Regions from separate parts of the Paenibacillus sp. PsM32 genome, predicted to be linked through region 1. Evidence: riboswitches for the same ligand, from Rfam matches in the RefSeq annotation. Region 1 holds a riboswitch; each other region holds the start of a gene.

Region 1 (6,217 bases):
TTATTCAGACTTTCTTCAGTAATATGGAACCATCCCCATTGCCAGATGGTATGCTCACCTTTACCAAATGCCGCCATCATCCAGAAAATCATTACAAAAAAGATCGTGTACGGCAATAATCGTTTGAGCAAATAAGCAATCCGCCAACCACCCAAAGTCATTCCAATCACCAGTGCTACTAACCAGATCGCTAAAGTGATACGAGGATCAGTGACTGCCATCAATACGCACATCACTAACAAATGAGTCACCAACTTGATCGTCGGATTCAAGGTGGATAACCACGAATGATTGCTTTTCATACAATACTCCGCTCCTTCTGTGGCTGTAGCAACCGGTAATGAAGTGGAGGGATAATCGCATGATCCCCGATCTGTTCTGGATTAGCAAAGAGATGATAAGGCGCTCCATTGTAGATTACTTTGCCCTGATCAAACAAAATCACGGTATCGGCGTATTCATCGACCAGATCCATATCATGAGTGACCATCACAATCGTTGTTCCTTGAGCTTGCCGTTGTTGCAGTCGCTTGATTAATTCAGCCGATGTTTTAGCATCTTGCCCGAATGTAGGTTCATCTAATAGAAGTAACGACTGATCGAATAACAGCATAGTCGCTACACTCAAGCGCCTTTTTTGCCCCAGACTAAGTGTAAATGGATGTTGATCTTGATAAGCTTCTAAGCCGAATTCTTGCAACAATTGTATCGTTTTGGAGGTTACTTCCTCTTCTGACCAATTCCGTTGTCGTCCACCAAAAGCGATCTCGTCAAACACCGTATCGGTTACAAATTGCAGTTCAGGATTTTGAAAAACAAATCCTGCTTGCTCATACAGATCACGATCACTCCATTTTTTTAATAATTTATGGTGAAAAGAAAGCTGACCACTACGAATACGTTCTAACCGAATTAAGCTTTTGAGAAATGTACTTTTCCCACTTCCGTTAGCTCCGACAATCGCTACCCATTTCCCTGACTGAATCGAGATATTCATATCGCTCATAACGGATTTTTGACGATACCCGATCTCCAGTTGTTCGGTAACTATGATATCAGGTGTATGATTGTCTGTTGTATCTGCATGTAGTGTAGCTGTATGGCGTTGTTGTAGTGTGTGTTGCAACTGCTTCGCTAATGGATGAGACGGATGATCTTGTACATCTTCCCATGTATACGGGAATAATTGAGGTTGCCATATGCCAGCTTCTTCCATCTCTGCACGATACCGCTCGATCATCTCTGCTGGCTTGCCTTGAGCCATAATACGCCCTTGTGCATTCATTAAAATGACTGTATCCATCCACTCAATACACCCATCTAATGTATGTTCTACAAATACCATCGTCTGCCCGTACTGATCAGCTAAGCCATGTAGCAATTGAAAGATTTCTTTGCGACTGATCGGATCAAGTTGCGCTGTCGGTTCATCGAAAAAAAGAACTTCCGGTTCAAGCGCTAACAGACACGCTAGCGCTAGCCGTTGCTTCATACCTCCAGATAGTGTCTCAATAGCAGTATGACGATCTATATTCAGACCGACTTGCTTCATCACTGTATCTATCATAGTGTCCATCTGAGCACGCGGAATAGAGCGATTTTCCAAGCTAAAAGCAATCTCTTCATCCACATGAAGCATACAGAACTGCGAATCCGGGTCTTGAAACATCACGCCACATTGAGGAGCTAACTGAATCTCGCCTTCCACTTCAGCTTCTACATGTTCAGGAATAATACCGGACAATGCAGACAATAGCGTCGACTTGCCACTACCACTTGGCCCGAGAATCAATACTTTTTCTCCACGTGAAATCGATAAATGAATATCTGTTAATACATTTTCTTCTCGCTGATAAAAACGTACTGACAGATCTTTACACCCTAGAAGCGATTCCATTCGCATTTCCCTTCTTCCGCCGTACTTTCATAATTTCGTATTGATCCAGTACCCCTGTTTTGCACAAAGCTTCTACAATAATTTTGGCTAACCATCCACCTAAAATCATTCCACTGATCACTTGAATAACTAGAGTAGTCAGCAATACTTGTGTGGTGTAATAGCCGAATCCATTAGCGATAACGTTATACAATACTCCACCTACTGCCGCCAGCGCTCCTGATAACATTAACGTCATCAAGTTATAACGTTTGTAGCCAAATAGAGCAAAAGCAATCTCTGCTCCAATCCCTTGAAAAACACCGATCAATAAAGCAGACAATCCAAAATGACTACCTGTTAACAGCTCTACAGCCGCAGCCGCTACTTCAGCGATCAATGCCGCCCCTGGCTTACGAATAATATAAGCTACAATCGGACTTGCAATAATCCAGATACCGAACATAAATCCTGCACCTACAGGCCCCACTAATGCAGAGATCGGTATCCATAATGTGGACCATCCTAGATAAATAACGCCACAAGCCACCGCCAGAATAACAGTCAACACCACTTCTTTCATTTTCCATGTCATAGAGATCGATGAGGAACTCATACGCGTGCAACCTCCATCGGCACAGGCCAATCTTCCAGAGTGTACGCCATATCCCAGAACATATATTCAAACTGACAACTTAGAAGAAAATGCTCTTTCATACGCGCCCGATGTGCAGGTGTCGTCTGCTCTGCCCATTCATCCAACCGAGCACAGAATTGATGAGTAATCGTATCGGTACGATTGCCATAGAAGTTAATCCAATCATAAAAAGGATGGGAGGCATCAGGCTTCACTTCATCCAATAATTTCACACCAATCTCCCAATACGTCCACGGGCAAGGCAACAATACCGCCAAAATATCGCCTAAACCCCCTTCATGAGCCACAGTTAACATATGACGAATATAATGATGAGAAGAAGGAGAAAGCGCATATCCTTGCAAATCTTCATACTTGACGCCAGCCACCTCGCAAAAGTTATTATGAGGATGAATTTCACTATGAAGCACAAATGAAATCTGCTCGTTAAACATCGCCATATCTTCACGTGTTGGGCATTTCGCAATCGCCGTTCCATAGATACGCATAAAAGAATTCAAATACTCAAAATCTTGCTTTACATAATGGATCAATTGCTCACTACGCAGATCACCTTTGGCAATCCCTTGTACAAATGGATGATTAAAAATCGCTTCAAAAATAGGGTCTGCGGCCTGTCTAATTTCCTGTGAAAAACTCATAACTGTATCCTCCTTAGATTGAAGCATCGATAGCGACGCTTGGTTAATAAAGAAGGACCACTACTGGAATATATGGAAAAATACATGCAAAAAAGCCGCCCCGTGATGGAGCGGCAGAATAGGTGTACGTATATGTACAGGTACCCTTGCACAGTCTCCACTTTCCTACGCTAGTATGAACTAGATCAGGTTCCAAGGGTCCGGGATCTTCCCGTCTCAGCCTACACAAAGGCTCCCCTAGTGGTCATTCGATTCATTTGCATCTTACTGTACACACGATTGAACAGACTGTCAACTGCTATAACCTCAGTAATCTTTCCTTTTTTAACAGTTATAGGGTTATAAAATGGTGTAAAATATAATTATTAGTAAGGATTTGCGCGTAGATTTAACTATCTAAACAGAATTGAGTTGATCTCGATGACACGTAAAGTGGTATTGGCAGGTGGCACAGGATTTATCGGACAGTATTTGGAAAAAAGATTTGCAGCATTGGGTATTGAAGTGCAGATCATTTCCAGACAATCGCCGCATATCGCATGGGATGATCATCAAGGAATTGTTCAAGCTCTCGATGGAGCAGAAATGGTGATTAATCTAGCGGGTAAATCGGTCAATTGTCGTTATAACGAACAAAATAAACGTGAAATTATGAACTCTCGAATCGAAACTACCCAGATTCTTGGAAACGCTATCCTGGCTTGTGAACATCCGCCTGCGCTTTGGATCAATTCCAGCACAGCTACCATTTATCGCCATGCAGAAGATCGCCCTATGACCGAGACCAAAGGCGAAATCGGTAGCGGATTTTCGGTAGATGTTGCCAAAGCGTGGGAAGAAGCTTTTTTCTCTTTTAGCCTTCCCCATACCCGTCAAGCCGCACTACGGATTGCTATCGTATTAGGGCCCGGTGGTGGTGTGATGACCCCTTTCAAAAATCTAGTTCGCTTCGGGCTGGGCGGTCATCAAGGGTCAGGGAAGCAGATGTTTAGCTGGATTCATGTTGAAGATTTATTTCAGATTATTTTATTTATTCAAGAGTGGGAATCGCTTGAAGGAGTATTCAACTGCACGTCTCCTAATCCGGTGACCAATCGTGAACTGATGGCAACGATGCGCAAAGTGATGCATCGTAAAGGCGGTCTACCTGCGTCTACATGGATGCTTAATCTAGGGGCTAGAGTGATTCGGACGGAACCCGAATTGGTGCTTAAAAGCCGTTGGGTGATCCCTAATCGTCTCATCAAAGAAGGATTTATGTTCAAATACGGACGGTTGGAACAAGCACTACACCATATTTTGCATACAAAATCATAACATCATACCGTACAGACGAACATGACTTTTAAAATAAAGCAAAAAAGGGTATCGTAGAGGTAGACTTGAGTAACGGCTTGAATAGCTTACTCAAAAATTAGAGTTAAAGGTGTGCTTATACGTGCGAATTAATAAATATATTAGTGAATCTGGAATTACATCCCGCCGGGGTGCTGATAAATGGATCAATGAAGGTATTGTCACAATCAATGGTGTGGTTGCCGAGCTAGGCAGTCAGGTCGAAGAAGGCGACGATGTGCGGGTCAAAGGCAAACCGATCAAAGTCGAACAAGAAAATGTCTATATTGTGCTCAACAAACCGGTAGGCATTACCAGTACAACCGAGCGTCATATTCGGGGCAATATCGTAGATTTTGTCAATCATCCTCTGCGTATTTTCCATGTCGGACGATTGGATAAAGATTCGGATGGCTTGATTATGCTGACCAATGATGGCGATATCGTTAACGAAATTTTGCGTGCTGAAAATAAGCATGAAAAAGAATATATCGTCACTGTGGATCAACCGATTACACCTTCTTTTCTCAAACAAATGGCTTCCGGTGTAGAAATACTAGATACAGTTACGTTACCTTGTCAGGTCGTTCAACAATCCAAATATGTATTCAAAATCATTTTGACGCAAGGGTTGAATCGCCAGATTCGCCGCATGTGCTCTGCACTGGGCTACGAAGTTCGCGCTCTGCGTCGCACACGCATTATGAATATCCGTCTGGGCAATCTACCAACAGGCAAATGGCGCGACCTGACGACCGATGAACTCAATCGCCTATTCCGCGATCTGGAATATACGCCCAAAAAACGCTAATAGACCAAAAATGTAAAAAAACCTCTTTTATAATCTGTTACCGAATGTAGGGTAGCGGATTAATTAAAAGAGGTCTCTTTCACTTAAATTATTATTTTATTTTTTTAAAACAGTATACCAATCTGGCGGAAATCCTATTAATGTTCGATCTATTTCTGAATACATATCAAGTAAACTTTTAAGTTTTTCTAACCAATCATTCCATACATCTTTGTTTGGGATGAAGTATTTCATAATCAAAATAACAGAAAAAACTTTCTTATCATCTATAATTTTTGGCTTATCTTTTTTAAATAATTGAGGAGGATGTGGAAAATTTCTATTATACACTCGTCCATAATGAGCACATATATTTCTAAGATTACTAATCGAATGTAGCCAACTACTTACATAAAACCCTTTTATACCACCATAATACATATATCCTATGTAGTCTTTATCTTCCTTCTTCAAGTTTTTGAACAATTTAGATATCATTCCAAAAGTAGTAATTTCCATAGCTACCCATACAGGAAACTCACCAGCATATTTCGAATAATAATGCTTAACAAAAACATCTTTAGACAGCTCAAGAGTTCTATTTAATTCTTTGATAAAATTATCATGCTTATCTGAATCCATAAAGTTTTCAGCATATATATAACCAATGCCATCATATTTTTGGGAAAGTGTAAGAGAAATATGTGTACGCATAGATATTTCAATAGCTTCAGTAACTTCCATTACTAAAGATCTTAATTTTAGATCAAACTCATAAAGACGATAAATATTCTCGAACGTGACATTTTTGTTGAATTGATCTCCATTTTTTAGAGATAAAGTATATGCAGTTAAGCGATAGTAACTAACATGGGTAAGTATACTCTTCGCCCATTCTTCATTCCCAATAATTAATC
Region 2 (6,217 bases), on a different contig from region 1:
CCGCATTCAGAGCGATCGCTAACTCTACATCATCATTCACAATAAACGGAATCTGATGAGTGTGGCATATCTGTTGCAGACGTTCTGCCAGCTTATAATACGCTTGCCCTGTTAAAGCTCCAACCCCTTTTTCCCGAAATTGAAAAAGAGTGATCCCTCCTGCAATAGCAGACCTTAATACTTCTTCTGGTGGTCGAGTACAATTGACGCTTCCCATCACTAGATAAAGGCGTAAATACTGACGTATATGCTGAGTATCAGGCTTGGTGATCATAGACTCGGCTCCTTTGCTGATAAGCAAAATGATTGGTAGGCCCATGACCGGAACCGATACCCAATCCATCTTCAATCGCTGCTTGAATAAATTGCTTCGCGGTATGTACAGCTTCATAAATAGTTTTGCCTTTAGCAAGTTCTGCTGTTAATGCCGCTGAAAAAGTACATCCTGTGCCATGAGTATGAGGCGTATCAATCCGCTGACTTTCCAAATAATCAAATTGCTTTCCATCGTATAACAGATCGATTACAGTAGACGTCGATGTATCGTGTCCACCTTTGATCACTACATATGTTACTCCCATTTCTACAAACTGCTTGGCGGCTTGTTCGCGCTGCTGTAGATTGGTAATCGATAGACCTGTTAATAACTCAGCTTCTGGCAAATTAGGCGTGATAATCTCTGCCAGCGGAATCAGATCAGAGATCAGCGCTTGCAACGCTTCTTGTTGTAACAGCACAGAACCTCCTTTAGCGACCATCACCGGATCAATCACTAGATGTTGCCATTGATACTGTTTTACTTTTGCTGCGACATAACGAATAATCTCTGCACTAAATAACATCCCTGTTTTGACAGCGTGGGGTTGTAGATCCGTTCCGATCGAATCCAATTGCTGTACAACACCTTCAATCTGAACCGGATAGACACCTTGTACCCCTGTCGTATTCTGCGCTGTGATAGCGGTAATAACAGACATGCCATAGACACCGAGTTCTTGAAATGTTTTGAGATCGGCCTGAATGCCTGCGCCTCCTCCACTATCTGAACCTGCAATCGTCAATGCTTGATACACGTTCATCTTGTCTCGCTCCTTTATCATATGAATGTATGTTCAATATTAAGCTTTGGATGAAGTGATCTGGGCTCGTGCAGTTACGATCTCCGGGGTGACTAGAGACAATTGATTGATAAATTGCATCTGAAAACTGCCTGTGCCTTGCCCTGCTGTCTGTTCATAGGCAATCTCTGCGGCTATACCGTAAAATGCTAAAGCTTCTGTTACGGCTTCCAGACGTTCTTGAGCTTGTGCAGGATCAGCGACTGCGATAAATGCACCGACTACGGCACTCAGTAGACAACCGCCGCCTGTCACTTGTGTTAATATCTGATGACTGTTAGCAATGGTATAGGTGTTCTGTCCATCGGTTACGACGTCTTTTTCACCGGTGATGGCTACAATGCACTTTAATTTTTGAGCAGCCTGCTCTGCGATCTGGATCATATTGCCTTCGCCTGCTCCTGCATCGACACCTTTGATCTGCCATGATTCGCCGATCACATTAGCCACTTCAGCCACATTGCCACGTAACACATCCACTTGAACATGTTCGATAATTTGCAAAGCCGATTGTGTACGATACGGGGTAGCTCCTGCTCCTACCGGATCAAATACAACAGGCACACCTGATTCATTCGCTGCACGTCCTGCACGTTGAATCGATTCGACGGTGTATGGATCAAGCGTACCGATATTAAGCACAACTGCATTCGCTATAGCTGCCACATCGGCTACTTCTTCATGCGCATATGCCATAAAAGGAAAAGCTCCCAGCGCCAGCAATCCGTTCGCTGTAAAATTAGTCACGACCATATTGGTAATATTGTGAATCAGTGGATGTTGCGCCCGTACTTTGGCTAGAAAAGTCATTGATATTGCCTCCTATAACGTAATAAAGACCCATCCATCTCCAGAAGAGACAAATGGGTCAAACATTCATTCAGGTATATCACAACATGAGTGAAAATTCAGCCTCCACTTCCCTCCGCTAGTATAATCCAGATCAGGTTCCAAGGGTCCGAAATTGAATTTTCGTCTCAGCCAACAGGCTCCCCTAGTGAAATCAGTAACTATTCGATTGTTCTTTCTTACCATACCACTGGTGAATGATCTGGTAAAGGATTACACTAGAAGAAATCGCGCTTATATTGCCAAGCGCTTAATGTAAGATATTTTGCTATGCAAAAATCATGGTTGATTACACTAGAAGAAATCGCGTTTATATTGCCAAACGCTTAAATCATCCAGTGTTGCCAATCGGTCTGAGCGACTTTGCGTTCGGTGAGCCATTGACGGGTTTTGTCCAGCAGTTCCCGGCGGTGGGTTCCATTGGAATACGTGTGATCTGCTTGGAAAATAATTTCTTTATCACAACGTCCTTCTGAACGTGTCCAGAATACTTTTTGATACAAAAAGGCATAATCTACTGGAATCACATCATCCCCTGTACCATGAATCACCAGCACATCGCCACCAAATTGCTTGGCTTCTTGAAACGGTTGGAAATTGCCTAACGAATCAAAGTATACAGGTGTAAACGAGTAACCTAAATGATCGGCTTGTCCTTCGATCACAGCTTGATCGTATTTGTCCCGACCGGTTAATTTGATAATATCGTTAAATGGATGTCCTACTGCTGACCAGAGGACTAGACTTTTGACACGATGATCACGTACAGAAGTAAGAATAGCTACAGCACCACCCAGACTATGACCGATCAATGTGACGCGGGTAGGATCAATGTCACTGCAATTCATTGCATAATCCAGTACAGTACGAGTCTGAGCGACCATTGATTCAAGTCCTTCTTTGCCATAGTCGCCGCCACTTTCACCGCAACCTGCATAATCAAAGCGAACCACCATATAACCGTCAGCCGCCAATTCACGGGCTGTACTAACAAATAGGCGATCCACTCCAATACGGCTGCCAACAAAACCATGGCAGATCACAATTAGCGGTGTACGGCTTTTGCCTCGTCCTGCTGATTGTGGTTCCTGTTCAGGATAATGAATACTAGCTGTCAGATCCAAGTCGTGATGTCGAATGACGATATTGCGTTCCATGATGATTCCTCCTCTTAAATAAACAATTCCGATCAGTTTAATATGCTTTAATCTTGAAACCATATTATCATTAACGCTAGATCATTGTCAACGCAAGGAAAGTATGGCAAAATAGTAGCTTCGAACAACGAGAATGGAGGAATGAATAATGAGCTCAATACGCCAAATGGTTAAAAATATTAACGTCGTACGGGATCAATTAAAACCAGAAAATTTGGATTATTATGATGATGTTATTGTACATGTACGGGATGCACGAATTGATCGTGAAGCAGGCGAAGAATTGCTTTTAGAAATGGGTCATCATTTGCTAGAAGCGCAGAAAAAAGGTAAAACTGCCAAACAGTTATTCGGTAAAGAATCGATAGAGTACGGCAATATATTAATTCGTAATTTACCGGAAAAGAAACAATTGAGCAAGCCGATGTATTACTTGATGATTCCGTGGGTAGCGTTAACATGGGTATTTCTTATTCAAGCATTAATGGGATTGTTCAAAATCAGTATTAGCGATTCTGGCATTGTTGGGCAGATCAATGTAGCGACTCTTATTATTGTAGCGGTAGGTTCGATTGCTCTGGTCGAAATGCTTACAAGATTTACCGATCAGCCTGTTGAACAAAGTGATGCAACAAAGCCAGGTATGCAAATCAATGCACGCGCTATCTTAACGTATCTGGTGATTTTGGTACTGATTTTTGGTGTGGGAATCTTTTTACGTGAAGTGATGCCTGTGATTACGATTGCTCCATGGGTAAGTTTGTTGTTATTTGTGATCGGTGTAGTCGGACAGAAATTTATTTTTATGCGCAAATAAAAAGATCAGCAAGCCTATGTATTATTGAATAAATCAAAATAGAAAGATTGCATTTTATTTTGCTAAAGGTATACCTATCGCTTACAATAAATAAGATTGATGAATATCATTAGCTTATACACAAATCTTATTCATATTCTACGAACAGGTATAGTTAAAGGAGGGTTATGCTTTGCCACCTCGCACCGGGCTTAGTCTTCATTCTATTTTGCAAGCAGCTACAGAAATAGCAGATGAACGTGGATGGAATGAAGTGACACTTACGATATTAGCTCAGAAGCTAGGGGTTCGTTCGCCTTCTTTGTATAATCATGTGAACGGATTACCGGGATTACGTCGTGAAATGGCATTAACAGGATTGGATCAACTCAAAGACGCATTGATGCGGGCTGCGGTAGGACGATCTGAAGATAAAGCGATACGTGAAATGTCGCGCGCTTATCTGGAATTTGCTCGTGCTCATCCCGGATTATATGAAGCTACGTTCTATACATCAGATATAGATGATGCAGAGATCAATGATAGCAAACATCAAATGTTGGAATTATTCATGCAAGTATTAACCGGCTTTGATTTGAATGAAGAAGCCTTGATTCATGCCATACGTGGACTACGCAGTGTTTTGCATGGCTTTAGCTCACTCGAACGTATCGGTGGATTTGGCTTGAATGTCGATATAAATCAAAGTTTTGAATTGATTATTAATACTTTTCTGCAAGGTCTGCATACGGTAGAGTCCAATCATAAATAAGCAAATACACCACTTGTACAGAGATAGTAACGTTTAAATATGTTACTTCTGTCTGTAGAGTGGTGTATTTTTATGCTTTTTGGTAACAGAATCATCGTTAGATTAGTAAAGAAAAACTCTTTCTTTTACAAAAGACTTATAATTTTTTTAGAAATAATTAATATAGTTATTGATTTAACTAATACTATTAGTTTATAGTGTAATCAAGAGGTGATTGATATGAAAATAATTAGCAAGAACAACTTACATCAACTTATTTTTTTACCACGCATATTTCCCGTAAATTGTTATATCGTCGAAGAAGAGTCCAGTGTGACTTTAATTGATGCAGGATTGCCAAATAGTTATAAAGGTATTCAGCACACGATTTCTCAGATCGGCAAACCGTTAGGCGCTATCGTTCTAACTCATATCCATGATGATCATGTCGGTTCATTAGATACATTAAGTCAGCTTTATCCTGATATACCTGTCTATGTATCACAGCGAGATGCACGCTTAATGATCGGTGATATGAGCTTGGATGCGGATGAACCTCAGACTAAGATCAAAGGGAGTGTTCCCAAGCGTCTACAAACTCGCCCTTCTGTTTTGCTTAATGAAGGGGATCGAATAGGTTCTCTTCAAGTCATCGCCACACCGGGTCATACGCCAGGCTCTATTTCGCTGTGGGATACTAGAGATCAATCACTTATAGCTGGTGATGCTTTGCAGACTAGAGGTGGGATCGCTGTGGCAGGTTCAGTACGTCTGACATTTCCTTTCCCTGCTCTGGCGACATGGAGCAAAGAACGATCTCTACAAAGTGCTCGCAAATTAGTAGCATTACAACCAAGTTTACTTGCTGTAGGTCATGGTGCGATGATCACCGATCCGTATCAAGCTATGCAAGATGCTATTCAGCATGCAGAACAACGTTTGCCTTCTTCCTTATCAATCAAACAATCGCTGTAATCGTAAAAGAAACGCCAAAAAACCGCACAGATTTAACTTCATCCTGTACGGTTTTTGCTTTTATACTCACGCCATAATAAAAATAAAAAATACGGTGCTCCAATGACCGAAGTAACCAATCCTACAGGAAACTCCAGAGGTGGCGCCAGAACACGTCCAATCACATCTGCCAGTAACATCATGATCGCCCCGACCAGTGCTGCTACTGGCACAAAATAACGATGACCACCAGATACCAAGCGCCGTGCAATATGAGGGCTCACCAGACCTACAAAGCCTACCATACCTACAACCGCTACCGAACCACTGGCTAATATAACTGTCAGTAGCAGCAATATAGCACGCATCCACTCTATGCATAATCCTAGCCCTTTGGAAGATTCTTCGCTTAATCCGAAAATATCAATAGATTTTGCTAATATCCAGACGATAGGTACAATAATCAGAATAATAGGTGCTAATTGAACCACCTGCTCCCAATTACGTCCCCATAACGAACCATTTAACCATAAAAGAACGGTATTCGTATTCGCAGACGATTGTGTAATCAGTAATTGTACCAGTGTGCTTC
Region 3 (6,217 bases), on a different contig from region 1:
CGGTGGTTGTGTGACATCAATTTGGTAAGTAACCCCATCGATAACATCAAAGTTATACGTTGGGAAGTCCATATTAATTAACGCTTGCTCGCCTGATTTAGCTGGATCGATTTGATTGAATTGTCCTGCTGACCATTCCAACCAGTTTTTCACTTCTGCTCCATTGACAAGCACAGCATGAACTGTATTTGGATATACATAAAGGTCAGATACATTTTTGATAGCTATCGTGCCTGCTGGAATATCTGTGTAATAACTTGCTCCTGAACGTCCACCTGCTTTGAATGGAGCTCCTGCAGAAAGAATAGGTAAGTTCTCATATTCTGTCCCTTGAAGTTGTTTCTCCAAGTACCATTTTTGAGCGTTTGTTACGATTTGGATCGATGGATCATCTTCTACCAGTGCAAAGTAACTGGTGATACGAGCAGTAGATTCACCAACAGGTCCACGAATATATCCTAACGTTTCTTCGTGTTCTTTGTATACAGAATCGACTACACCTTGATCTGCATCAACCAATGCTTTTTTGGTAGCAGTATCATAGATTGGACGAGCTTCTACTTTAGAATCAGAGACTGTCCATTTGTCGCCTTGTTGTTTTAGTTCAAGATCAATAATTCCCAGGTGATCGCCCCAGAAACCTGGCTCTACTGAAGGAACGCCATTGATTGTTCCTTTTTCTAGATCTACGCCTGTTTTACCAGCGAAATCAGCACTAGGGAATACTTTGTGTGCATGTCCGAACATAATCGCATCGATACCTGGCACTTTGCTCAAGTACAATACGGAGTTTTCCATCAATTCAGTTTGAGGAATATCTTCAAAGCCAGAATGTGGCACTGCAATAATAATATCTGCGCCTTCTGCTTTCATTTGTGGAATAAATTTGTTCGCTGTTTCAACGATATCTTTAGCAACCACTTTCCCCGACAAGTTTGCGCTATCCCATTGCATTACTTGTGGTGGTACGAAGCCGATAACACCTACTTTAATCGTATGTTTAGCTCCACTTTCATCAGTGACTTCTTTATCTAAGATTAGATAAGGTGTAAAGTAATTTTTCTCGCCTTTACCTGTACCATCATCTGTATAAATATTAGCATTCACATAAGGGAAGTTAGCGCCTTTGAGAGCGTTACCCAAGAAATCCAGACCATAGTTAAATTCATGGTTACCGATATTTCCTGCATCATAACCCAATTGGTTCATCGCTTTGTAGACAGGGTGAACTTCGCCTGCTTTTAAAGGATCAACTTTGGCTACATAGTCACCCAGCGGATTACCTTGTAATAAATCACCATTATCGATCAATACACTGTTTTTGGCTTCTGCACGCGCATTTTTGATCAATGTCGCTGTTTTGGCATATCCGTATTGATCTGTCGCTGCATCTGAATAATAATCATAGTTCATTACGTTCACATGAATATCTGTTGTCTCCAACAAACGTAATTTTACGGTAGATTCAGAAGAAGTGGCTTCGGCTGCAAAAGCAGGAACTGCCGACACTGCAAACAATTGCAGAGCTGCGATGACAGTAATTGCTTTTTTAAATGTTTTGTTTCCCAAGTTCAAAATAAAAAACCCCTCCCAAATATATTCGCATTCGCTTGACCTTTTTCTATTTATCTCTATGCCCTATATGTATAACAGCATGAACAAGCAGTGATAATGTACTTTACATGCTGATTTTAAAAAATCATATTGGAAATTATGATTTAGAGTAGGCAGATAAATAGTAAAAAGGCTACCAAAAGAAACGCATGATAGAATTGTATACTATCAGCTGATATATTTGAAGGGTTATTAGTTCTATTTTTTATGAAAATAAGATTTATTTTGCGAAAAGTTCTATAATTTACATGATTGTGTCATGTTTCTTTTCATAAATAATAACTCATTGAGATTAAGGAGTTAAAAAATTAGTATTTCGATCTTTATATTGAAAATACATATCTAAAATTCGATCTAATTGTTCTGATTGGTCTAACACGCGATAATCGCGCATCCCATGTTCTTCTGCCATCTGGTTCAATATGCGGCGTTCCTGCTCAATCTGTTGTTCTATTTGTTTTAAGTTCAAGGAAACCACCTCCAGTATATTTCCTTATATCTTGCTATCAATGAGACTTTCATTTTATTCCATCATCGTCATTTTACAGGTTAGTCTATAAAATATTTCTATATACCTTTTTATACCTTATTTGAGTATACCTTATCAAGTTCCTCAAGTACCTATTTTATCCTTTTTATGGAAAAATAAAGACGAAAAAACTCGGAATTTGAATTTTGCATTCATTTCTCTTGTTTCGCAAATTTCAAATTCCGAGTCATTTATGTGATAACTGCTATCTTAAACCATTAAAGTTGTATCAGATTACGCAGTCCACGTTTTTTTGTTACCATCTTGATCTGTATATTCAATCGTTTGTGGTTTGATATCTAGGATCACATAATCAGGATCTTCTGGACCGGAGAACCATTCTTTAAATTCTTCTTTCCAGACACGTTTTTTCAATTCGTCGTCTGTAGATACAGCACTTACGCCTTCGATTTCAACGACTTGATTAGTGCCGCCTTTTTCATAACCCAACAATACATAACAGTTCGGATTTTTTTCTAACTCTTCGACTTTATGTGTTTTGCGGTTTGTCGCGAGATGAATATTCAAGCCTTCGTTATATAGCGCCATGTAGCGTACTTTAGGTTTGTCATTTTCTACTGTACCTAGTGCACAAAATGGATTACCTTCTAATGCAGTTAATATCGCTTGTTCTTCAGCTGTTTTACTCATGATCAATCTCCTCCTGTATATAAACGTATGGGTGTATTCAATATCTATGTCTATGTATATCTATTCGATACGTATAGAAGAATATTGAATGGAACTTTTGTTAGTTACAAACTTCCGTATATGTAAATACCCTTAGACAGCGAGACTGAACCGAAATACACTGTCTTTTGCTGATGACACCGCATTCTCTTTACTGGACAGTTGATACCCTCTGGTCTATAATTACAATGTAAAAAAACCGCATATGTACAGGGGAGCTAGTTGCAACTGGCTGAGAGTGTATTGTGATAAATACAGACCCTTATACCTGATCTGGATAATGCCAGCGTAGGAAAGTAACAAGTCGTTATATGCTGTACGCTAGCTTATAATTGCACCTATGTCGTCCCGATGGGGGCGTTTTTTTTATGCCTTTTATCCAGTACTACAGGATTGACTATTTGAGCTAGAAGAAAGAAGGATGACGGTAATGAGAACTCAAAAAAGGTGGCGTCAAAGCTTACCTTGGTTAATGGTAGGTTTATTGTGGATCACCACTGCATGTGGTTCAGCAACAAGTACAAGCAATACAGCCAATCAGGCAGGATCAACATCTGCCCTTAAAGATGTAAAAGTCGTGCTCGACTGGACACCAAATACGAATCATACTGGCTTATATGTTGCCCAAGCACTGGGCTATTATAAAGAAGCAGGATTAAACGTCGAAATTATTGCTCCCGGTCAAGGTGGAGCAGATACGATGGTCGCTTCTGGTGAAGTGCCTTTTGGAATCAGTTATCAAGAAAGTGTGACTCAAGCGCGTGTACAAGGAGTGCCTTTAGTGTCACTTGCGGCAGTTATCCAGCATAATACATCTGGCTTTGCCGCTCCTACAGATCGCGGAATCAAAAGCCCTAAAGATATGGAAGGCAAATCCTACGGTGCATGGGGATCTCCTGTTGAAGAAGCGGTTATGAAATCAATTATGGATACCGACGGTGGCGATGTTAGCAAAGTCAAAAGTGTTAATATCGGTAATGCCGATTATTTTACAGCTGTACAAAAAGGAATCGACTTTGCATGGATATTCTATGGATGGACAGGAATTGAAGCAGAACTTCGCGGACAACCATTAGATATGTTATATGTAAAAGATTATTCCGATAAATTAGATTATTATACACCTGTTATCGTAACCAATGAGAAGCAGATCGCTACCGATCCTGCACTTGTGAAATCATTTATGGCGGCAACCAGTAAAGGATATGAATATGCAATCGCTCATCCCGATGAATCGGCAGATATATTGCTCAAAGCAGTACCTGATCTTGATCCTGCACTGGTCAAAGCTAGCCAAAAATGGTTATCTCCACGTTATCAAGATGATGCCAAACGCTGGGGCGAGCAAAAACAATCGGTCTGGGAAGGTTATGCCGATTGGATGTTCAAGCAGAAGTTGTTAGACAAACCGTTAGATGCAACCAAAGCGTATACAAACGATTATTTACCTGAAGCCACCAAATCATAAATAGAACATAAGGAGATGACTACTATGGCACACACCCTTTTAAGTATTCAGGTTATTCCCAAAACTCAAGCTGGTGAGAACTCTTACGATTATGTCGACCGGGCAATAGAAGTGATTCAAGCCTCCGGTGTGAAATATGAAGTGCATCCACTTGAGACCACGATGGAAGGCGAACTTAGCGAATTGTTAGAAGTGGTTCGTCAAATGCACGAAGCGTTAGTGGAAAAAGGAAGCCCGAGTATTATTTCTCAGATCAAAATTGCTCATAGTCCAACCGGAATCAGTATGGATGGATTAACCGAGAAGTACCGCTAATGGCTACGATGAATACATGGTGGAAAAGCATATGGCCGCCCCTCGGGGCGGTTGTTTTATTACTGATTATCTGGCAACTGGCAACCAGTCTATTCCATATTGAGACATGGATTCTTCCCAGTCCTGCATTGATTGGACATGAAGCATGGAGTGAGAAAGACCGACTGGGCTTGCATACATGGGCGACGTTAAAATTGACACTATCCGGCTTTAGTATAGGTGTTGCTTTTGGATTACTGGTCGCTGGCGTGCTTCATTATATTCCTTTTCTACGTTCAGCATTGTATCCATTATTGATCTTGAGTCAAAATATCCCTACGATTGCTCTGGGACCGCTACTCGTTATCTGGTTCGGATTTGGGATATTGTCCAAATTAATTGTGATTATTCTGGTATGCTTTTTCCCGGTGACCATTGCGGCGCTGAGCGGACTGGCTACTACCGATCGTACAATGCTTAATTATATGCAAATGATCGGCGCTTCTAAAAATCAGATCTTTTGGAAATTAGAATTACCTTTTAGCTTACCTTCGATCTTTTCTGGAGTTAAAATTGCTGCAACCTATAGTGTGATGGGCGCTATTATCGCTGAATGGATTAGCAGTAGTGAAGGGATTGGCTATTATATGATGTTGCAAAAATCAGCTTTTCGCACCGACCATATGTTTTTAGCGATACTGGTAGTTGTAGTGATCAGTCTTATGTTATTTATGCTAATTAATATAATTGAAAAATGGTCTGTTCGCTGGCATCACCCTGCACAACATCGTGCTGTCAAAGGAGGTTCTAAAGATGTCGCTAAATAAACCTCAAGATCCGACTTTATCGGTGAACAACTCTACTCCACTATTAGCATTACAAGGAATCAGCAAATCTTTTACACAGGGCAAGCAATCTTTACATGTGTTGCAAGACATTTCGCTGCATGTAGAGCAAGGTGAATTTGTATCCATTATCGGCCCTTCTGGTTCCGGTAAAAGTACGCTTTTGCAAATGATTGGTGGCGTGGTGCTTCCCGATCAAGGACAAGTCCTTTTGGACGGACAAAATATAACCGGTCGTAAAGGATTGAGCGGTTATATGCCACAGCAACCTGCTTTGATGCCCTGGCGTACGATTGAAGATAATGTTATTTTGGCGCGCGAAGTAGCAGGATTACCACGCAAAGAATCATTAGAATTAGCCAGACAATGGCTAGATAAAGTTGGACTGGGTGGTTTTGCATCCTCTTATCCTCATACATTATCTGGCGGGATGCAACAGCGGGTTGCGTTTTTAAGAGCTTTGCTAGGACCTCGTGATCTTCTCTGTCTGGATGAGCCTTTTAGTGCATTAGATGCTTTTACACGCAGTGAGATGCAATCATGGTTGTTGAACATTTGGGAAGAAAATAGACGCTCGGTTATTTTTGTCACTCATCATATTGAAGAAGCATTACTACTTTCAGATCGAATCTATGTGCTATCTCGTCGTCCTGCTACTGTACTGCATAATATTGTAGTTCCTTTTCCTCGTCCAAGGCGAGAAGAGATTACCGATGATCCGCAATTTATTGCTCTACGCAGACAATTGATGAATGCGATGCGTGATACCCATGAAGG
Region 4 (6,217 bases), on a different contig from region 1:
ATAATGATTCTAGCAATTTGGATACCGTATTGTATTCAGGTTCTACATATTTCCGATGACCATTGATAATTAATTCCATGTAGTCACTCCTTTGGCTGTAGATCGAGATTTCGATGATAAAGATTTCGATTTTTGCAAAGCTCGTTCTGGTGAAAAGCAATCAGGGATATGCGCTGTGTCATTATTTATTAATGCCTCTGCCATCCATTTTGCTGTGCCAGCAGCTAACAACATCCCATTTCGATAATGCCCTGAAGCTGTCCATAATCCAGCAAGCGGTTGAATCCTTCCTAAATAAGGTAATTCATCCGGTGTTCCAGGACGTATCCCTGACCAACAACGTTCAAACGTAGCTGATCCTATCGCAGGCAGAAATTGCTCCGCTCCCGACAATAACTGAGCAATCGCAGAAAGATCTACTGTTGTATCTGTACGTTCTGGTTTACTGGTAGCTCCAATCCAGATGCGATGATTACTTTTGGGAATGATATAAATGCCTTCTCCATAAATCGTATGTCCAAGATATTGAGAAGAAGTACTGACTTCGATGAGTTCTCCTTTGACCGGTACCAAAGGTAAACTATACTGCTCTGTTACTAGTAATTGTTGTGTACTCAAGCCTGTTGTTAACACTACTTGTTCAGCGTAGATTTCTCCTTGATTAGTGATTACACCTGTAATATGATTTTTACCTTGCGAATGCAGTAAACGGTATACTTCTGTCTCAGGATAAAAATCGACATGATGCTGAATCGCTGCTTGAACAAGCGCTTGATTAAACAAAGCTGGAATTAATTGCGGTTCATCTGGATTGTAGATCATTCCAGAAGGAGCATAAATATGTGGCTCAACTTGTGCTAGATATGATGGGCTCCACCACTCTTTGCGATCTACTTTTGAATCGTTATGTGTAGAAGCAGAAGTATGACTTTTATTTGGTAAAGGAAATAAATTTGCATCAAATGTCTTGTCATACCTTTGATCTGCTTGAAGTGGGTCTTTATGTCTTAACTGTAATTCTTGCTTGGTCAGTGGTAGCAAAAATCCTTCTGTTCGTAGTCCAATATCAATCCCAGTTTTCTCCAATAGATCAGTCGCAAGCTTGCTATATAGCGATTGACTGTATAATGCCAATTGGTACAATTCTGGATGAGCAAAATGTTCAGAATGAGCAGCTAACATCCCTCCTGCTGCACCTGATGCGCCAGAAGCTGGTTGATTTTTTTCAAGCAAAGCTACTTTGACTCCTTGCTGTGCCAGTTCATAAGCAATAGCAGCACCGATCACTCCAGCACCTACAACGATTACGTCATAATGATTAGCTTTGAGATTAGATAGATGAACCATAAGCCGATTCACTTCTTTCCTAATGATTGTAGATGCGTAGAAGTCATATATTGAATACTTTGGCTATACAACTGACAGGCATGCTGAGGATGTTCTGCTTCAAAAATACCAGACATTACAGCTACTCCTCTAGCGCCTGCTTGATGAATGTCTTGGCAGTGTGATGGCTGAATACCACCTATTGCAATAACAGGTAGAGATACCGCATGACAAAGCTTTTCCAATTGATCCAATCCTTGTGGAATCAGATCAGGTTTAGAGTTAGTCGAATAAATATGACCGTAAAAAAGATAATCTATCCCTTCACTTTGAGCTTGTAATGCTTGCTCTATACTGTGAACAGATCGCCCGACTTTCCATAGTGAAGGAGGATCATCTGCATTTACATAAGACATATGTTCACTTAAATGCACACCCCCTATTTTTAAATCCGCTGCTAATTGAGGTCGACTATTGATCCTTATTTTGGATAGTGGTACTCCTGTATGCATGAGCTGCTGGACAGCATTAATAATCTGAGAATCAGACCACTTTTTTTCACGAATATGAATAGCGGTTGTCCACGGATGTATCTGTGAAGCTACCTTTACAAACTGGTAGATCGATTGTTGACCTGTACTGATTGCATGAAGTTCCATATCGGTATATGCCCTCCTTTCCTCAAAAGTGTATAAGCAAACGCAAAAAAGCCACTTCTTATTATTCAAGAAGTGGCTAGTATAGACCTAGAAAATAATGAGCCTTGTCTGAGAGCAAACAAGATTATTTTAAAATAACGGAAACCATATTTTAGATCATCATAAGCTCCTCTGTATAAAATAATTACTATTCTATACAGTAAAAGACTTTATCGTTAATATGATCTAACATTTCCGAAACTCTGCTACCACTTCCCTACGCTGGTATGATCCAGATCAGGTACAAAGGGTCCGAAAGCAATATCTGCTTTCATCTCAGCCTCAAGCGGCCCCCCTAGTGCATTCAAGCTATTCAATTTGTTATTCATCTTAGCAAAGACTATTCAATAAAGCAAATGATTCTCAGACTCTTTATAAAGTCATTTTTCACAGTTCATTCTAAAAACAAATGAGTACAACTAGCTACGACATCTTAAAAAGATGGAAAATCTTTTATTTCGCTTTAGCTTCAGACCACTGCTCAACATCCCAAATTTTAGTAACCCAATCTTCATAAAATTCAGGTTCGTGAGAAACAAGCAATACTGTGCCTTTATATGCTTTTAAAGCGCGTTTTAATTCATTTTTAGCATGAACATCCAAGTGATTGGTCGGTTCATCGAATAATACCCAGTTGCTTTCACGCAGTAATAGTTTGCACAAACGAACTTTCGCTTGCTCTCCACCACTTAACATACGCATAGGACGAGTGATGTGCTCATTTTTCAGACCACAACGTGCCAGATGACCACGTACTTCATTTTGACTTAAATGTGAAAATTCATTCCATACTTCATCTATCGGTGTCAATTGGTCTGGACGTACTTCCTGCTCAAAATAAGCAGAATGCAAATAATCGCCAAGATAAGTTTTACCACTAACCGGTTGAAGTTTACCTAGAATAGTTTTGAGCAATGTTGATTTACCTACACCGTTACAACCAACAATCGCAATTTTTTCACCACGTTCAATATTCATTGTCATTTTAGGCAATAAAGCATGTGTATATCCAATCTCAAAGTCTTTACCTTCAAAGACTGTTTTACTACTTGCACGAGCTTCTTTGAAATTAAATGTTGGCTTAGCAAATTCTTCTGGTTTGTCGATACGTTCGATACGATTTAATTGCTTTTCACGACTTTTTGCACGACCGGATGTAGATGCACGCGCTTTATTTTTTTGAATAAATTCTTCTTGTTTTTTGATAAAATCTTGCTGTTTTTCAAAGGCTTCGATATGTTGATGCTTTTGAATATCAGCCATTTCTAAAAACTTATTATAATCAGCTGTATAACGATTTAATTTGGCAAATTCCAAATGATAAATTACATTCACGACTTGATTCATAAAATCTGTATCATGTGAGATCAATACGAAAGCATGTGGATATTCTTGTAGATAACGAGTTAGCCATTGAATATGCTCTACATCCAAATAGTTGGTAGGCTCATCCAGCAACAAAACATTAGGCTTTTCCAGTAATAGCTTGGCAAGCAGTACTTTGGTACGCTGACCCCCGCTCAAAGCTGTTACGTCTTTATCAAGTCCAATAACATTGAGTCCAAGACCGTAAGCCATATCTTCAACTTTGGTATCTAATAGATAAAAGTCTCCTATTTCCAGTTGCTCTTGAATATCACCCATTCGTTCTAACAATACTTCCAATTGTTCCGGGGATGCTTCAGCCATCTGATTGGTGACTTCATTTAACTCCTGCTCTAATTCTAGCAACGGAAGAAAAGCATCTTTCAGTACATCACGTACTGTTTTTCCTTCTGTTAACTTGGTATGCTGATCTAAATAACCATAACGTACACGCGGAGCCCATTCGACTTTACCGCTATCTTTCAACAGTTTACCTGTCATAATATTCATCAATGTTGATTTGCCAGCACCATTTGCACCGACTAAGCCTACATGCTCTCCAGCAAGCAGACGAAAAGATACATCCCGAAATAATGTTCGGTCTCCAAAATTATGTGTTACATTTTCTACTGATAACAAACTCATACTAAATAATGCTCCTGTCTATGTTAAATATCTCTTTTTTAAATATACATCATCACAAAATTGCTACAGAGTGTATTGTAACATAAGCAGAAGCTGTCTAGAACTGAAAATTTTCATTTTTTTACATTCATTTTCTGATATGTAGAATAAATGTATGCTTTTTGGAACACAAAAAAGGTAGCGTCTATTCATCGCTACCCTTATCACTTTTGAAAAGTATACTTTTTTCCGTAAATGGCTTCGCTAAGCTGTATTGTTTCTTATATTAAAGTTACGTAAAAGCCTTGCTTTAGATCATTTCCTCTCAAGTAACCGATCTAACGTTGACTACATTTATGATTACAAATTTAATTTTAGTATTCCTCAGTAATAGCTATTTCGGAAACAATCTTTCGGTCTATCAATGGGTTTCTCCGGTCGATTCATTTGCAATACGGGGATCTAGTCCATATTGTCGGTGCAGATTTAGGTGGTCACGGAGGGTTTCCCCCTCATATCCGTCGGCAAAAAGGCCGCGTTCACGCAGGATGGGGACGACACGATCAACGAATTCGTCGATCCCCGTGTGAAAGTCGTCGAAGTTTGTCACGAATCCGTCCGCGGCTCCGGCTTCAAACCATTCCTGAAGGTAATCGGCAGCCTCCTCGGCGGTGCCAACTACGGTAGGCGTAGTCTCGAACACCCCATGGGCAAGGATGTCACGCGGCGACCACCCTGCTTTAGCCAACTTGACTGCCAAAATGGAACGTGCGTCCTGCGGATGCGCCCGAACGGAAGCGAGCTGCGCAGCCGTAAGGGGGGATTCAGGGAGAGTAAGTTCCTCACGCAAGCCGAGATAAGCGCCCAGATGGGACAATGGTCCACGGATATCCGTTCTGTCATCGAGTGCGCGGCGTGCATCGAGGGCTTGCCGCTTCGTTTCGCCGACTGTGAAGCCGGCGAATACAACGAATTTGATTTCTTCGGGATCTCGGCCCGCCTGTATGGCAGCTTCCTGCACGGCCCGACGGGTAGCCCGACTTTCTTGGATTGTCGATGGCATTCCAATCACGATGTTGGCGTACATGCCGGCGGCTTGCAGGCCGTAACCGCTGCTGGCAGGCATCATAATGACCGGCTGGCCCTGCTCGGACGGCGGGATAGGAAGCGGTCCGCGTGCTCCGACGTGCTTGCCTTGGAGATCGATCGAACGAATATGGGCCGAGTCAGCGAACATGCCGTTCGGGTCGGGCCGGCCCGCTTCGTATCCCCAGCTTCCCCACAGCGCCTGGACGATCTGCACCACTTCGTGGAGACGCTCGTACTTATTCTCCCGAAGCGGCGGGACCTTGCCAAAATTCGCGAAAGCAACGGGTTCGTAGCTCGGTACAGCATTCCATCCGGCCCGTCCGCCGCTGATCACGTCGAGAGCCTTGAATTGGCGGGCCAGCAGATACGGCTCGGTGAAGGAGGTGGACGCCGTGCCCATCAGTCCGATCTTTTCGGTCGCCTGAGACACAGCCGACAAGGTAATGATTGGATCGATGTTGAACAGAGGCGGTGCCGTGGAAAGATCGCCTTGCAGGAAAAGACGTTCGGGCAGGAAGAGGAAATGCATTCCTCCTCGCTCGGCTGACCGTGCCTGTTTCACTATAGCATCGGTATTAGTGTATGACCCAAGATCCGCGTGCGGCATCCGCCATGCGGCTGGATGCGCACCGAAGTTGTTTCCGAGGACCACTCCAAGGATCATATGCTTGTTTTTCGTTTTCGAAGTACCTGTGTCTGCTTTTGTTTTTTTTATATTATGCATAGATAAACCTTCTTTCCAACTAGAATTATTTAGAGGATGTTTTCGTCTTAAAAACATTCATATCTTTTATCTTCTGACACGATTCCCAACTATGCTTCTAGGTGTTGAGTATTGTATATTTAGAGCCATTATGCTTTCATCAATTCAGCGAATAACGCATACCCTTTTCGTCGCGTACGCTGGTCCGCATACCAATCCGCTATCATAATCTCGTCAATGTGTGCGGTACGTTCAAGTTCTTGAATTTGTGTCTTAACTTGCTCAGGATTCCCAATAATAAAGCGCCCTTTATTTTGTTCACGGATGGCCAGTTCATGTGGAGTAAACTTATAGTTGGCAGCTTCTTCCACCGACACTAATTGCAGGTCCTCTGTTTTTGCGCCCATATACA

What was found. A riboswitch is a leader RNA that binds a small molecule or an ion and turns the genes downstream of it on or off. The one in region 1 is predicted to bind thiamine pyrophosphate.
Region 2: another riboswitch for thiamine pyrophosphate. It lies ahead of thiM (hydroxyethylthiazole kinase); the one in region 1 lies ahead of tenA (thiaminase II).
Region 3: another riboswitch for thiamine pyrophosphate. It lies ahead of QCD85_RS14170 (ABC transporter substrate-binding protein); the one in region 1 lies ahead of tenA (thiaminase II).
Region 4: another riboswitch for thiamine pyrophosphate. It lies ahead of QCD85_RS06580 (thiamine phosphate synthase); the one in region 1 lies ahead of tenA (thiaminase II).

What each region holds. Positions count from the first base shown of each region.
Region 1 covers NZ_JARUWY010000004.1:161,918-168,134, reverse strand. Annotated here, with positions in the region: gene QCD85_RS10825 (energy-coupling factor transporter transmembrane component T family protein) at 1-302, opposite strand, end outside; gene QCD85_RS10820 (ABC transporter ATP-binding protein) at 299-1,897, opposite strand; gene QCD85_RS10815 (ECF transporter S component) at 1,875-2,471, opposite strand; gene tenA (thiaminase II) at 2,489-3,175, opposite strand; TPP riboswitch at 3,321-3,424, opposite strand; gene QCD85_RS10805 (TIGR01777 family oxidoreductase) at 3,596-4,492, shown strand; gene rluF (23S rRNA pseudouridine(2604) synthase RluF) at 4,614-5,321, shown strand; gene QCD85_RS10795 (Abi family protein) at 5,418-6,217, opposite strand, start outside.
Region 2 covers NZ_JARUWY010000001.1:1,270,470-1,276,686, forward strand. Annotated here, with positions in the region: gene thiE (thiamine phosphate synthase) at 1-274, opposite strand, end outside; gene thiD (bifunctional hydroxymethylpyrimidine kinase/phosphomethylpyrimidine kinase) at 258-1,079, opposite strand; gene thiM (hydroxyethylthiazole kinase) at 1,119-1,928, opposite strand; TPP riboswitch at 2,022-2,124, opposite strand; gene QCD85_RS05645 (alpha/beta hydrolase) at 2,294-3,124, opposite strand; gene QCD85_RS05650 (DUF1129 family protein) at 3,273-3,941, shown strand; gene QCD85_RS05655 (TetR/AcrR family transcriptional regulator) at 4,114-4,692, shown strand; gene QCD85_RS05660 (MBL fold metallo-hydrolase) at 4,912-5,646, shown strand; gene QCD85_RS05665 (FecCD family ABC transporter permease) at 5,685-6,217, opposite strand, start outside.
Region 3 covers NZ_JARUWY010000006.1:276,417-282,633, reverse strand. Annotated here, with positions in the region: gene QCD85_RS14185 (bifunctional 2',3'-cyclic-nucleotide 2'-phosphodiesterase/3'-nucleotidase) at 1-1,575, opposite strand, end outside; gene QCD85_RS14180 (aspartyl-phosphate phosphatase Spo0E family protein) at 1,907-2,083, opposite strand; gene QCD85_RS14175 (pyridoxamine 5'-phosphate oxidase family protein) at 2,378-2,794, opposite strand; TPP riboswitch at 3,035-3,146, shown strand; gene QCD85_RS14170 (ABC transporter substrate-binding protein) at 3,264-4,301, shown strand; gene QCD85_RS14165 (MTH1187 family thiamine-binding protein) at 4,326-4,616, shown strand; gene QCD85_RS14160 (ABC transporter permease) at 4,625-5,422, shown strand; gene QCD85_RS14155 (ABC transporter ATP-binding protein) at 5,409-6,217, shown strand, end outside.
Region 4 covers NZ_JARUWY010000002.1:159,967-166,183, forward strand. Annotated here, with positions in the region: gene thiS (sulfur carrier protein ThiS) at 1-79, opposite strand, end outside; gene QCD85_RS06575 (NAD(P)/FAD-dependent oxidoreductase) at 70-1,347, opposite strand; gene QCD85_RS06580 (thiamine phosphate synthase) at 1,356-1,985, opposite strand; TPP riboswitch at 2,222-2,331, opposite strand; gene QCD85_RS23995 (ATP-binding cassette domain-containing protein) at 2,478-3,371, opposite strand; partial or broken gene QCD85_RS24000 (ATP-binding cassette domain-containing protein) at 3,446-4,034, opposite strand; gene QCD85_RS06590 (NtaA/DmoA family FMN-dependent monooxygenase) at 4,435-5,826, opposite strand; gene QCD85_RS06595 (MsnO8 family LLM class oxidoreductase) at 5,955-6,217, opposite strand, start outside.